One region of the Streptomyces sp. NPDC101165 genome, then DNA from elsewhere that is predicted to be linked to it. Evidence: predicted binding sites of a transcription regulator. Region 1 holds the regulator's gene; the other holds the start of a gene.

Region 1 (7,109 bases):
CATCGAGCTGGGCCCCGGCGACAGCCTGCTGTGCGTGACCGACGGGGTGACCGAGCGCCGTTCCGGCTCCCGACAGTTCGACGACGGCGACGGGCTCGCCCGGGCCCTGTCCGGCTGTGCGGGCCTGAGCGCCGACCTGATCGCGGACAGGATCCGTCGTCTGGTGCACGACTTCGGCGGCGGTCTGCCGGAGGACGACCTGGCCCTGCTGGTCCTCCAGGCGGAGTAACCGGCGCCGTACGGGACAATGGAGGACATGCCTTCCGCACTCCCCGACGGCGAGCCGGTCCCCGACGACGGCGCGCTGCCCGCCGCCGCGCTCACCGGCGCCGCCGACCGACCCCTCGGGTTCTATCTGCACGTCCCGTACTGCGCGACCCGCTGCGGCTACTGCGACTTCAACACGTACACCGCGACCGAGCTGCGCGGCACCGGCGGAGTGCTCGCCTCCCGGGACAACTACGCGGACACCCTGACCGACGAGATCCGCCTGGCCCGCAAGGTGCTCGGCGACGACCCGCGCGAGGTCCGTACGGTCTTCGTCGGCGGCGGCACGCCGACCCTGCTGGCCGCCGACGACCTGGTACGGATGCTGGGCGCGATCCGCGACGAGTTCGGTCTCGCGCCGGACGCGGAGATCACGACGGAGGCGAACCCGGAATCGGTCGACCCGGCCTACCTCGCCACCCTGCGCGAGGGGGGCTTCAACCGGATCTCCTTCGGCATGCAGAGCGCGAAGCAGCACGTGCTGCGCGTGCTCGACCGTACGCACACCCCGGGCCGTCCCGAGGCATGCGTGGCGGAGGCGCGGGCGGCGGGCTTCGAGCACGTCAACCTGGACCTGATCTACGGCACGCCGGGGGAGTCGGACGACGACTGGCGGGCCTCGCTGGAAGCGGCGCTGGGGGCGGGGCCCGACCACATCAGCGCGTACGCGCTGATCGTCGAGGAGGGCACCCAGCTGGCGCGAAGGATCCGCCGGGGCGAGGTCCCCATGACGGACGACGACGTCCACGCCGATCGCTATCTGATCGCCGAGGAGATGCTGTCCGCGGCCGGCTTCGACTGGTACGAGGTCTCCAACTGGGCCACCTCGGAGGCGGCCCGCTGCCTGCACAACGAGCTGTACTGGCGGGGTGCGGACTGGTGGGGCGCCGGGCCGGGGGCGCACTCGCACGTGGGCGGGGTGCGCTGGTGGAACGTCAAGCACCCGGGCGCGTACGCGGCGGCGCTGGCATCGGGCCGCTCACCGGGCGCGGGCCGGGAACTGCTGTCCGACGAGGACCGCCGGGTGGAGCGCGTCCTGCTGGAGCTGCGGCTGCGGGAGGGGGCGCCGCTGTCGCTGCTGAAGCCGGAGGGGCTCGCGGCTGCCCGACGTGCCCTGGCGGACGACCTGCTGCAGTCCGGCCCGTACGAGGAGGGGCGAGCGGTGCTGACGCTGCGCGGGCGACTGCTGGCGGACGCGGTGGTGCGGGATCTGGTCGACTGATCGTCGGGCTGGGTACAGTTCCCGGCCATGATCTCTGACAGACGGCCGGATCCGGACGCCACCGTGGTGCGGTACGGGTTGCGGTGGCTGCTGTGGACGCTGCCGCTGGTGGTGCTGCTCGGCGGGGTGGGCGTGCTCGGCCTGCTGGTCCTGATCGACCAGGGATTCCACGTCGTCGCCCTGGTCTGCCTGCTCGGCCTGGTCTGGTCCGGGTTCGCGCTGCGCACGGTGCTGCGGTGGCGCGGACTGGTCACGGCCCTCGACGCGAACGGGTTCTGGGTCCTGCGGCACGGGAAGGCCGTGCTGATCCCCTGGGACTCGCTGGCCGGGGTCGGCCTCCACTGGACGCGCGTCGGCCGGAGGCTGGTCCACACGGTGGAGCTGTGCCCCCGCGGTGACATCGACCGTGACGACCCGTTGCTCCGCGAGTTCGTCCGCGACACGGCGCCGCTGCGCGAGGGGCTGCCCCGGCTGCGCTACCGCTTGGACGTACGGCACTTCTTCAGCGTGTACGACCGCGCGCTCCGCCGCTGGGCTCCGCCCGAGCTGTGGTTCGGGCGCGTCGAACAGCCCGGCTCCTACCTCAGGCAGCCGGCCGCCGCCGGGCTCACCCGGCAGGAGCCGTGACGAAGTCGATCAGCTCCTCCACCCGCCCCAACAGCTCCGGCTCCAGATCCTTGTAAGAGCCCACCCGCGCCAGAATCGCCTGCCACACCGCCCCCGTGTTGTCCGACGGCCAGCCCAGCGCCCGGCACACGCCCGTCTTCCAGTCCTCCCCGCGCGGCACCCGGGGCCAGCCGCGAATCCCCAGGGACGACGGCTTCACGGCCTCCCAGATGTCGATGTACGGGTGCCCGACGACCAGCGCGTGCTCGCTCGTCACCGACTCGGCGATGCGCCACTCCTTCGTGCCCGGGACGAGGTGGTCCACGAGCACGCCCAGCCGCGCGTCCGGCCCCGGCCCGAACTCCGCCACGATCGCCGGCAGGTCGTCCACGCCTTCCAGGTACTCCACGACCACTCCCTCGATGCGCAGGTCGTCGCCCCACACCCTCTCGACCAGTTCGGCGTCGTGCCGGCCCTCGACGTAGATGCGGCCGGCCCGGGCCACACGCGCGCGTGCGCCGGGGACGGCCACCGAACCGGACGCCGTACGGGTGGGCCGTACCGGACCCGAGGCGGGCCGCACCAGGGTGACCACCCTGCCCTCCAGCAGGAAGCCGCGCGGCTCCAGCGGGAACACCCGGTGCTTGCCGAAGCGGTCCTCCAGCGTCACCGTGCCCGCCTCGCAGCGGATCACCGCGCCGCAGAAACCGGTGCCGGGCTCCTCGACCACCAGGCCGGGCTCCGCCGGGACCTCCGGCACCGGCTTGGGCTTCTTCCAGGGCGGGGTCAGGTCCGGGGAGTACATACGAGGGCGCGGGCCCGAAGGGCCCTCGTTGGAAGGGCGATGGCGGGAGACGGGTGGGCGCATTCGGATGACGATAGGAGAAGCCGCCGACCTGCACTCACGACACGCCGAATCGCGCTGCCAGCTCGTCGCGTTGCCGTCGTACGAACGCCGCGTCGACCACCGCACCGTGACCGGGGACGTACAGCGCGTCCTCGCCGCCGAGGGTGAGCAGCCGGTCCAGGGCGTCGGGCCAGCGGGACGGTACGGCGTCCGGGCCCGCCTGGGGCTCACCGGACTCCTCCACCAGATCGCCGCAGAAGACGATCTCGGTGGCGCCGGAGACCGAGCCGGGGACGAGGACCGCGAGATCGTGGGCCGTGTGGCCGGGGCCCACGTTGGCCAGCAGCACCTGCCGGCCGTCGCCGAGGTCCAGCGTCCACTCGCCCGAGACCAGGTGGCGGGGAGACGTCAGGGCGGCGACGGACGCGTCCGCGTCCGCGGCCGGCAGTCCGTGCCGGACCGCGTCCCGGCGCAGCTCCTCGCGTTCGTACGCGAACACCGCGTCGACGCCCACCGCCGCATACGTCTGCGCCCCGGTGAAGGCGGCCGTGCCGAAGACGTGGTCGAAGTGGGGATGGGTGAGCGCGAGATGGGTCACACCGTGCCCCGCCAGCTGTTCCGCCCAGGCCCGCAGCCGCTCGCCCTCGGCCGGGCTCGACCCGGCGTCCACGACCAACGCAGTACCCGCCCCGAGAACCAGGCCCACGGTGCAGTCCCAGCCGGGCAGCCGGCACCGCCCCACCCCGGGCGCCAGCCGCTCCCACCCCAGCTCTTCCCAAGTCACCGTCATACCGCGACGCTAGCGGTACAAGCTGGTACGGCAGGACCGACCTTGCCCAGTGAGTACCCCACGCCCGTACACTGGGCTGGGGAAGGCTGGCACTCGGACACGCAGAGTGCCAGGCGGGCGACCGGAAGAGCCGACGGGACGACATGCTGGAGGTGCGCGCGAATGCTGAGTGAACGCAGGCTTCAGGTGCTGCGCGCCATCGTCCAGGACTACGTGGGCACCGAGGAGCCGGTGGGCTCGAAAGCGCTCACCGAGCGGCACAACCTCGGCGTCTCCCCGGCGACCGTGCGCAACGACATGGCGGCCCTGGAGGACGAGGGGTACATCGCCCAGCCGCACACCAGTGCCGGGCGCATCCCCACCGACAAGGGCTACCGGCTGTTCGTGGACAAGCTCGCGGGCGTCAAACCGATGACCGCGCCCGAGCGCCGCGCGATCCAGAACTTCCTGGAGGGCGCCGTCGACCTCGACGACGTCGTGGCGCGCACGGTACGGCTGCTCGCGCAGCTGACCCGGCAGGTCGCCGTCGTGCAGTACCCGTCCCTGACCCGGTCCACCGTGCGGCACGTGGAGCTGCTCTCACTCGCCCCCGCGCGCGTGATGCTCGTGCTGATCACGGACACCGGCCGGGTCGAGCAGCGGATGGTCGACTGTCCGGCACCCTTCGGTGAGGCGTCCCTGGCGGACCTCAGGGCCCGGCTGAACAGCCGGGTCGCGGGCCGCAGGTTCACCGACGTGCCGCGCCTGGTCGAGGACCTGCCCGAGGCCTTCGACGTCGAGGATCGCGGTACGGTCTCCGCAGTGCTCTCCACTCTGCTGGAGACACTGGTCGAGGAGAACGAGGAGCGGCTGATGATCGGCGGCACCGCCAATCTCACCCGCTTCGGGCATGACTTCCCCCTCGTGATCCGGCCCGTCCTGGAGGCCCTTGAGGAGCAGGTCGTGCTCCTCAAGCTCCTCGGCGAGGCGAAGGATCCGGGCATGACCGTGCGCATCGGGCACGAGAACGCCCACGAGGGACTCAACTCCACCTCCGTCGTGTCGGTCGGCTACGGTTCGGGCGGCGAGGCGGTTGCCAAGCTCGGCGTGGTCGGACCGACCCGCATGGACTACCCGGGAACGATGGGAGCGGTACGCGCAGTGGCACGGTACGTCGGACAGATCCTGGCGGAGTCGTAAGTGGCCACGGACTACTACGCCGTTCTCGGCGTGCGCCGCGACGCGTCGCAGGATGAGATCAAGAAGGCGTTCCGTCGGCTCGCACGCGAGCTGCACCCGGACGTCAATCCGGATCCGAAGACCCAGGAGCGGTTCAAGGAGATCAACGCCGCTTACGAGGTGCTGTCGGACCCGCAGAAGAAGCAGGTCTACGACCTCGGCGGCGACCCGCTCTCCCAGGCGGGCGGCGCCGGAGCGGGCGGCTTCGGGGCCGGTGGCTTCGGCAACTTCTCCGACATCATGGACGCGTTCTTCGGTACGGCGTCTCAGCGCGGCCCGCGCTCGCGCACCCGGCGCGGCCAGGACGCGATGATCCGCATCGAGGTCGAGCTGGACGAGGCGGCCTTCGGGACGACCAAGGACATCCAGGTCGACACCGCGATCGTCTGCAACACCTGTAACGGTGAAGGTGCCGCTCCCGGCACCTCCGCCCAGACCTGTGACATGTGCCGCGGCCGCGGTGAGGTCTCCCAGGTGACCCGGTCCTTCCTGGGCCAGGTCATGACCTCCCGCCCCTGCCCCCAGTGCCAGGGCTTCGGCACGGTCGTGCCGACCCCGTGCCCGGAGTGCGCGGGCGACGGCCGGGTCCGCTCCCGGCGCACGCTCACGGTGAAGATCCCGGCCGGTGTCGACAACGGCACCCGCATCCAGCTGGCCGGCGAGGGCGAGGTCGGCCCCGGTGGCGGTCCGGCCGGTGACCTCTACGTCGAGATCCACGAGCTGCCGCACCAGACCTTCCAGCGGCGCGGCGACGACCTGCACTGCACGGTCACGATCCCGATGACGGCGGCGGCCCTCGGCACCAAGGTGCCGCTGGAGACCCTGGACGGCATGGAAGACGTCGACATCCGGCCCGGCACCCAGTCCGGCCAGTCGATCCCGCTGCACGGCCGGGGCGTCACGCACCTGCGCGGCGGCGGCCGGGGTGACCTGATCGTCCACGTCGAGGTCACGACCCCGACCAAGCTCGACCCCGAGCAGGAACGATTGCTGCGCGAGCTGGCGAAGCTGCGCGGCGAGGAGCGTCCGCAGGGACAGTTCCAGCCGGGTCAGCAGGGGCTGTTCTCGCGGTTGAAGGACGCTTTCAACGGGCGCTGAACCATCGGCTGCGGGGTGCTTCGGCACCCCGCATGCCGGTGGCCTATGCCGTGGGAAGCCCGGATTCGGACTTGTTCAAAGGACGTGACAACATGCCGTCATGTCCTCCGCACTGACCGATCTCTTCCCCCACCCGATCGTGCAGGCCCCCATGGCGGGCGGTGTCTCCCTCCCGCAGCTCGCCGCCGCCGTGTCCGAGGCGGGCGGCCTCGGATTCCTCGCCGCCGGATACAAGACCGCCGACGGCATGTACCAGGAGATCAAGCAGCTGCGGGGGCTCACGAGCCGGCCCTTCGGCGTGAACCTCTTCATGCCCCAGTCCGAGTACGCAGAGTCGGGCGCCGTCGAGGTCTACGCGCACCAGCTGGCCGGTGAGGCCGCCTGGTACGAGACCGAGCTGGGCGACCCCGACAGCGGCCGGGACGACGGCTACGACGCCAAGCTCGCGGTCCTCCTCGACAACCCGGTGCCGGTGGTCTCCTTCCACTTCGGCGTACCGGGCCGGGACGTCCTCGACTCCCTGCGCCGTGCCGGCACCCTCACCCTGGTCACCGCCACCAGCGCCGAGGAGGCCCTCGCGGTCGAGCGGGCCGGCGCGGACGCGGTGATCGCACAGGGCCTGGAGGCCGGCGGCCACCAGGGCACCCACCGGGACATCCCCGAGAACGACGGCTCCGGCATAGGTCTGCTCTCGCTGATCGCCCAGATCCGGGAGGCCGTCGGCATCCCGGTCGTCGCCGCCGGCGGCCTCATGCGCGGCAGCCAGATCGCCGCCGTCCTCGCGGCCGGCGCGAGCGCGGCCCAGCTGGGCACGGCGTTCCTCGCCACCCCGGAGTCCGGCGCCAACGCGCTGCACAAGCAGGCTCTGACCAACCCCCTGTTCGCCCGCACCGAGTTGACCCGCGCCTTCTCCGGCCGCCCGGCGCGGGGCCTGGTCAACCGCTTCCTGCGCGAGCACGGCCCGTACGCCCCCGCCGCCTACCCCGAGATCCACCACCTGACCTCTCCGCTGCGCAAGGCCGCAGCCAAGGCCGGGGACGCCCAGGGCATGGCGCTGTGGG
Region 2 (7,109 bases), on a different contig from region 1:
GGGCGCGGCGAAGGACCTGGCGGGCAGCGGCGTGCGGCTGATGGCGCTGTGCCCTGGCTTCGTGCGCACCGAGTTCCACCAGCGGGCCGGGATGGGCACGGACAACATCCCGGGCTGGATGTGGCTGGACGCGGACAAGCTGGTCGCGGCGGCCCTGGCCGACCTCGCGCGCGGGAAGACGCTGTCCATCCCGGACCCCCGGTACAAGGCGCTGATGGGACTGGTGAAGGTCACCCCACGCGGGCTGATGGGCGGCATCAGCTCGAAGACGGGGCGCAAGTACGGGCCCCAGTAGGACGGGTGGCGTCCGCGTTCCGGTGGGAAAATGGGCCTGACGGATCCGGACCCAGGGGGCCGGGAGGCGGCGCCATGACGTTCGTACAGCTCATCGACTGCAGGACCAGCCGGATCGACGAGATGAACCGGCTGATGGACCAGTGGGTCGAACAGACCAAGGGGAAGCGGACCGCGACGCACGCGGTGGTCGGCAAGGACCGCTCGGACGCGTCGCACGTCATCGAGATCGTGGAGTTCCCGTCGTACGAGGAGGCGATGCGGAACTCGAACCTGCCGGAGACCGACCTGATCTTCCGGGAGCTGGTCGCCCTGTGCGACGAGATGCCCACGTTCACGGACCTGGACGTGGTGCGCGACGAGCCGTTGTACGCGGCCCAGGCACGCCGGTTCTTCGACACCGTCGCGATACGGGGGCCGTTGCCTCCGCTGAACGACCTGATCGCGGAGCACTACCACGACCACGATCCGGCCAACGAGCAGGACCAGCTCGGGCTGGACAACATGCGGCGTGAGATCGACATGTGGCGGGGCGCCTTCGACTTCACGTTCACGATCGAGGACCAGATCACCCAGGCGGACCGGGTCTGCACCCGCTGGAGCTGGTACGGCATCCAGACCGGCGAGTTCATGGGCCTGCCCAACACCGGCCGGCAGGTGTCGATGACCGGTACGACCGTCTTCCGGTTCGACCACGACGGCAAGATCTGCGAGGCCTGGTGGCAGTACGACCGGCTCGGGCTGCTGGGGCAGTTGGGCGCGCTGGACGAGCTGGAGAAGTAGGGCGCGGGGCAGCCGGGCACACAGCGAAGGCCCGGCACCCCCTCGGGGTGCCGGGCCTCGGTGCTGAGGTGCCTCAGTGGGCGTGGCCGTGGCCGTGGCCCGCCTCGGCCGGCTCCTCTTCCTTCTTCTCGACGACCAGGGTCTCGGTCGTGAGCAGCAGGGAGGCGATGGAGGCGGCGTTCTCCAGGGCGGAGCGGGTGACCTTGACCGGGTCGATGACGCCGGCCTTGACCAGGTCGCCGTACTCGCCGGAGGCGGCGTTGTAGCCGTTGCCCTTCTCCAGCTCCGCTACCTTTGAGACGATGACGTAGCCCTCGAGGCCGGCGTTCTCGGCGATCCAGCGCAGCGGCTCGACGGCGGCGCGGCGGACGACCGAGACACCCGTGGCCTCGTCGCCGGACTTGCCGAGGTTGCCCTCGAGCACCTTGACGGCGTGGACCAGCGCGGAGCCACCACCGGAGACGATGCCCTCCTCGACCGCGGCGCGGGTCGCGGAGATGGCGTCCTCCAGACGGTGCTTCTTCTCCTTCAGCTCCACCTCGGTGGCGGCGCCGACCTTGATGACGCACACGCCGCCGGCCAGCTTCGCGAGGCGCTCCTGGAGCTTCTCGCGGTCCCAGTCGGAGTCGGTGTTCTCGATCTCGGCCTTGATCTGGTTGACCCGGCCGACGACGTCCTCGGAGTTGCCGGCACCGTCGACGATGGTCGTGTCGTCCTTGGTGACCGTCACGCGGCGGGCGGAGCCCAGCACGTCCAGACCGGCCTGGTCGAGCTTGAGGCCGACCTCCTCGGAGATGACCGTGGCGCCGGTGAGGACGGCCATGTCCTGCAGCATCGCCTTGCGGCGGTCGCCGAAGCCGGGGGCCTTCACCGCGACGGCGTTGAAGGTGCCACGGATCTTGTTGACGACCAGGGTCGACAGGGCCTCGCCCTCGACGTCCTCGGCGATGATCAGCAGCGGCTTGGAGGCACCCGCCTGGATGACCTTCTCCAGCAGCGGCAGCAGGTCCTGGATCGAGCCGATCTTGCCCTGGTTGATGAGGATGTACGGGTCCTCGAGGACGGCCTCCATGCGCTCCTGGTCCGTCACGAAGTACGGCGACAGGTAGCCCTTGTCGAAGGCCATGCCCTCGGTGAAGTCCAGCTCCAGACCGAAGGTGTTGGACTCCTCGACGGTGATGACACCGTCCTTGCCGACCTTGTCCATCGCCTCGGCGATCAGCTCGCCGACCTGCTGGTCCTGGGCGGACAGCGCGGCGACGGCGGCGATGTCGGACTTCTCCTCGATCGGGCGGGCCGAGGCGAGGAGGTCCTCGGAGACGGCGGCGACGGCCGCGTCGATGCCCTTCTTCAGGGCGGCCGGGGAGGCGCCGGCGGCGACGTTCTTCAGACCCTCGCGCACCAGCGCCTGGGCGAGCACGGTGGCGGTGGTGGTGCCGTCACCAGCGATGTCGTTGGTCTTGGTCGCCACCTCCTTCACCAGCTGGGCGCCGAGGTTCTCGTACGGGTCCTCGACCTCGACCTCGCGGGCGATGGTGACACCGTCGTTGGTGATGGTGGGAGCGCCGAACTTCTTGTCGATGACGACGTTGCGGCCCTTGGGGCCGATCGTCACCTTCACCGTGTCGGCCAGCTTGTTGACGCCGCGCTCGAGGGCGCGACGGGCGTCCTCGTCGAACTTCAGGATCTTCGCCATGACAGCGTGAGCCCTCTCGGAAATCTGTGGGTGAAAAAAGAACTGCGCCCCGGCGCCCGGCTTCTTATGTGGTCGCGGGGGCCAGGGGCGCAGCTGGTGGCAACTGGGTGCCGGAGGTGACTACTTCTCGATGATCGCGAGAACGTCGCGAGCCGAGAGGACGAGGTACTCCTCGCCGCTGTACTTCACCTCGGTGCCGCCGTACTTGCTGTACAGGACGATGTCGCCGACCTTGACGTCGAGCGGAAGGCGCTCGCCGTTCTCGAAGCGGCCCGGACCCACGGCGAGGACGGCGCCCTCCTGGGGCTTCTCCTTCGCGGTGTCCGGGATGACCAGGCCAGAGGCGGTGGTCTGCTCGGCGTCGAGCGGCTGGACCACGATGCGGTCCTCGAGCGGCTTGATGGCAACCTTGGAGCTGGTGGTCGTCACGATCCGACCTCCCCCTTCGGAGATCTCACGGGGTTAACTGTCTGAGGTGGCGACCAGGTCGATCCGTCGTCGCGGGTGCCGGACCTGCCCGTCGCTTTTGTTGGCACTCTCATCTGCCGAGTGCCAGAGCCGAGACTATGACCGTGATTAGCACTCGGTCAAGCGGAGTGCCAATGCCGTGCGGCGCGTCGGCCGGGTTGGGGGTACGCGGAGCCGCTCGGTTGCCGGTGTCGGCCCCGCCGCCCCGGGGGCTGCCGCCCCCAGACACCCGCTTCGGCCCTGAACGGGCCTTGTCCTCAAGCGCCGGACGGGCCGGTTGTCACAGGTAGTCCTCGAGGCGCCCCACGGTCAGCCCGCGTGCCTGCACCCGACGCAGCAGTCGCGCGGTGCGTTCCTTCAGCGTCGGGCCCGTGGCCTCGTCGGGGCCGACCAGGACGATGTCTCCCGGGCGCAGACGGCGCTCCCCGTGCGTGTAGGCGATGCCGTCGGAGGTCATGGCGGCGCGCCACAGGACGAGCGAGGAGATGCCGCAGTCGGCGGCGGCGCGCAGCGTCGTGGTGTCGTACGTGCCGTAGGGCGGGCGGAAGAGGTGCGGGCGGACGCCGAAGCGGGACTTGAGTTTGTCCTGCTGGCCGCAGATCTCGGCGCGCTGGCCGGCGTACGGCAGTCCGGGCATCGCCGGGTGATCGAGGGTGTGGTTCTCGATCTCGGCGCCGACCGCGCGCAGGCGGGCGAAGTGACCGTAGCCGGGGCCTACGACGCTGTCGGTGAGGAAGAAGCTGACCGGCAGTCCGAGGTCTCGGACCATGTCGACGAAGCGCGGGTCGCGTTCGGCGCCGTCGTCGTAGGTGAGGAAGACGACCTTGTCGGTGGTGGCGACGTGGTCCACGACGCGGGGCGGGGCAGCGCCTGCCCCACGGGCCGTCAGGGGGCGGACACGGTGGCGGGGCGGGGCGGCGAGCGGGGCGGCCAGGCCCCAGCGGCGGTACGCCTGACTGACGGCCGGGCTGGGCTTCCGTACGCCCTGGGCCGCCCGTTTGCCGAGGCGTTCGATGGGGTCGACCGACTGGGCGCAGCCCGCGAGGAGGAGGGCCGACGCGAGGACGACGGCCGACCCGGCCCGTGCTCCTCCCGGACCTCGCCCCGGTCGCCCCCGGTGCCTCACAGGTAGTCCTCCAGGCGCGCCACGGCGTACCCCTCGCGCGTGACCTTGTTCAGGAACCGGCGCATGTCATCGACCATCGTGCCGTCCCAGTCGCTGCGGCCCCGGAAGTGGGTGAGCACGATGTCGCCGGAGTGCAGGTTCCTGTCGTCCTCGCGGTACTCCCAGTGGTCGACGAAGACCTCCTCGTCCCAGATCGGCGCGTACTTGATCCCGCAGGACTTGGCGGCGCGCAGGGTGTCGCCGTTGTAGTTGCCGTAGGGCGGGCGGAAGACGGTCGGCGCCTTTCCGAACTGCCGCTCCATGACGGCCTGCATGCCGCAGATCTCGTCCTTCTGCTCCTCGTAGGACAGTCCGGGCAGATAGGGGTGGGTGAGGGTGTGGTTGTTGAGGGTGTGGCCCTCGGACTGCATCCGGCGGAAGTAGCCGTAGTCGTCCTTGACGAGGTAGTTGCTGAGGAAGGCCGTGTAGGGGATCTTCAGGTCGCTCATCATGCGCAGGAACGCCGGGTCCTTCTCGGCGCCGTCGTCGATGGTGAGGAAGACGACCTTCTGCCTGGTGGGGACGGTGGTGAAGACCGGTGGGAGGTTCTCCTCCTCCTGGCCGTCCACCTCGAAGCCCGCGCGCGCGGTGATCTTCGGTTTTGCGGCCGGTGGCGCCGGGGGTCTCAGGGGGACCTCGTCGAGGTTCCAGTGCCGGGCGGCGGCGACCAGGCGGGCGTGTTCGGCGGCGAGGCGGGCCCGTGAGTCCGCCGGGCCGCCGTGGCCGGGGGCGGTCCCGGTCGCGGAGTCCGAACCCGTGGCGGAACAGCCGGAGACGAGGGCGGCGGAGGCCAGCGCGGCTGCCGCGCAGCGGAGGGCGACCTTCGGGATGCGTGCCCGGCTTTTGTCATTTTGTACTACTACTCGCATGGTGCCGGATCCTTCCAGCCCCGGGCCCCGAACCCGGTCCGACACCGCCGCCGGAGGCGCACCGTCCACCGACTGGCCCACAATGACCCGGTGAACGACCTCGCCCTTCTCCTCACCCCCGAAGGCCGCGCCCTCCTCGACGAGGTGCGCGACACCGACCCCGCACAGGAGCTGGCCGTGGCCACCCGGCTGCGCCGCGAGCACCCCGCCGAGTTGGTGTCGGCGGCACTGGGCCAGGCACGGCTGCGGCAGCGGGCGGTGACGAAGTTCGGGGCCGAGGACGCGCGGCGGATGTTCTTCACGCCGAACGGGGTCGAGCAGTCGACCCGGGCGAGCGTGGCGGCGTACCGGGCGGGCCGCATGCGGGAGCTGGGCGTGACCTCGGTCGCCGACCTGTGCTGCGGGATCGGCGGCGACGCGATCGCGCTGGCCCGGGCCGGGATCCGGGTGCTGGCCGTGGACCGGGATCCGCAGACGGCGGCCACGGCTCGGGCGAACGCCGAGGCGCTGGGGCTCGCCGGGCTGATCGAGGTCCGGGAGGCGGATGTCACCGAGGTGGACACGGCGGGCTACGACGCCGTGTTCGTGGACCCGGCGCGCCGGGGCGGGCGGGGCAGGATCTTCGACCCGGAGGCATACTCCCCGCCCCTGTCCTGGGCGGTCGCCACGGCCCTCGGGGCACCCCGCGCCGCCCTGAAGATCGCCCCGGGCATCCCGCACGAGGCGATTCCCGCCGAGGCCGAGGCCGAGTGGATCTCGGACGCCGGGGACGTGAAGGAGGCGGTGCTGTGGTTCGGCACCGGGGCGCCGGGGGCCGTACGGGCCACGCTGCTGCCGGGCCCGCGCGCACTCCTCGGCCGGGGTCTGCCCGATCCCCGGGTGCGCCCCGTCGGGCGGTACTTGTACGAACCCGACGGCGCCGTCATCCGCGCCCATCTGGTCGCGGAGATGGCCGAGGAGGTCGGTGGCGGCCTGGTCGACGAGACCATCGCGTACGTCACGGCCGACGAGCTGCACCCGACGCCGTACGCCTCGGCCTACGAGATCACCGACCGACTCCCCTTCAACGTCAAGAAGTTGAAGGCCCTGCTGCGGGAGCGGGAGGTCGGAACGCTGACCGTGAAGAAGCGGGGGTCGGCGGTGGAGCCGGAGGAGCTGCGCAGGAAGGTCAAGCCGCAGGGGCCGGGCTCGGCAACCGTGTTCCTCACCCGGGTCGCGGGGGCCCCGACCATGCTGATCGGCACCCCCGCGCAGTCGCCGGCTACTGCCGGTGGAGCGTCCTGAGCGGCTCCAGGTGCGGGTCGGCACCGGCCGGCCCGGACGTGCCCGCGGCGGTGCTCGCGGCGAGGGGGCTCACCGGCAGGTCGCCGTTGTAGTACGGGTGGTACACGAACTGGCCGGCGCCCGCGCTGATCGCGGTGCCCGCCGTGTCCAGTCCGGCGGGCGGGACGGACGAGTTGCCGCCGAAGGCGATCACGGCCTGGGTGCCCGCGGCCTCGCGCACGAGGTAGCTCTTGACCTCGCTCGGCAGGGTCGCGGGGTCGGTCCACAGGACGGGACCGAAGACGTTCATCGCCGAGGCCGCGGAAACGCCGCCCCGCCAGGAGCCGCCCGCGAGGGCCACCTGGTACGGCGCGCTCCACCAGAACTTCGCGAGGGCCACGGACAGTGCCCCGCCCGTCTCGCGCCCGGACTTCATCGCCGTGATCGGGTAGTACGTGAACGTCGACGGCCAGTGCGAGAAGTACGTGTGCGTGAGCGCGTACTTGGCGCTCGAACCCACCGCGATGACCATGGTGTTCTTGGGGTTCAGGCTGTTCAGGTACGACTTCAC

What was found. The regulator HrcA, encoded in region 1, represses chaperone genes, less so after heat shock. The targets are predictions, from matches to a motif close to TTNGCACTCNGNNNNNCNGAGTGCNAA.
Region 2: the regulator HrcA is predicted to act here: its motif matches at 3,350-3,376, upstream of groES (co-chaperone GroES).

Annotation. Positions count from the first base shown of each region.
Region 1 covers NZ_JBIWPG010000002.1:527,010-534,118, forward strand. The annotation lists gene ACIRVH_RS05845 (SpoIIE family protein phosphatase) at 1-229, shown strand, start outside; gene hemW (radical SAM family heme chaperone HemW) at 257-1,489, shown strand; gene ACIRVH_RS05855 (hypothetical protein) at 1,517-2,116, shown strand; gene ACIRVH_RS05860 (DUF3097 domain-containing protein) at 2,097-2,963, opposite strand; gene ACIRVH_RS05865 (MBL fold metallo-hydrolase) at 2,998-3,732, opposite strand; gene hrcA (heat-inducible transcriptional repressor HrcA) at 3,895-4,911, shown strand; gene dnaJ (molecular chaperone DnaJ) at 4,912-6,048, shown strand; gene ACIRVH_RS05880 (nitronate monooxygenase) at 6,149-7,109, shown strand, end outside.
Region 2 covers NZ_JBIWPG010000016.1:95,248-102,356, forward strand. The annotation lists gene ACIRVH_RS31010 (SDR family NAD(P)-dependent oxidoreductase) at 1-295, shown strand, start outside; gene ACIRVH_RS31015 (ester cyclase) at 370-1,077, shown strand; gene groL (chaperonin GroEL) at 1,151-2,773, opposite strand; gene groES (co-chaperone GroES) at 2,894-3,202, opposite strand; gene ACIRVH_RS31030 (polysaccharide deacetylase family protein) at 3,522-4,367, opposite strand; gene ACIRVH_RS31035 (polysaccharide deacetylase family protein) at 4,364-5,275, opposite strand; gene ACIRVH_RS31040 (methyltransferase domain-containing protein) at 5,366-6,559, shown strand; gene ACIRVH_RS31045 (cell wall-binding repeat-containing protein) at 6,537-7,109, opposite strand, start outside.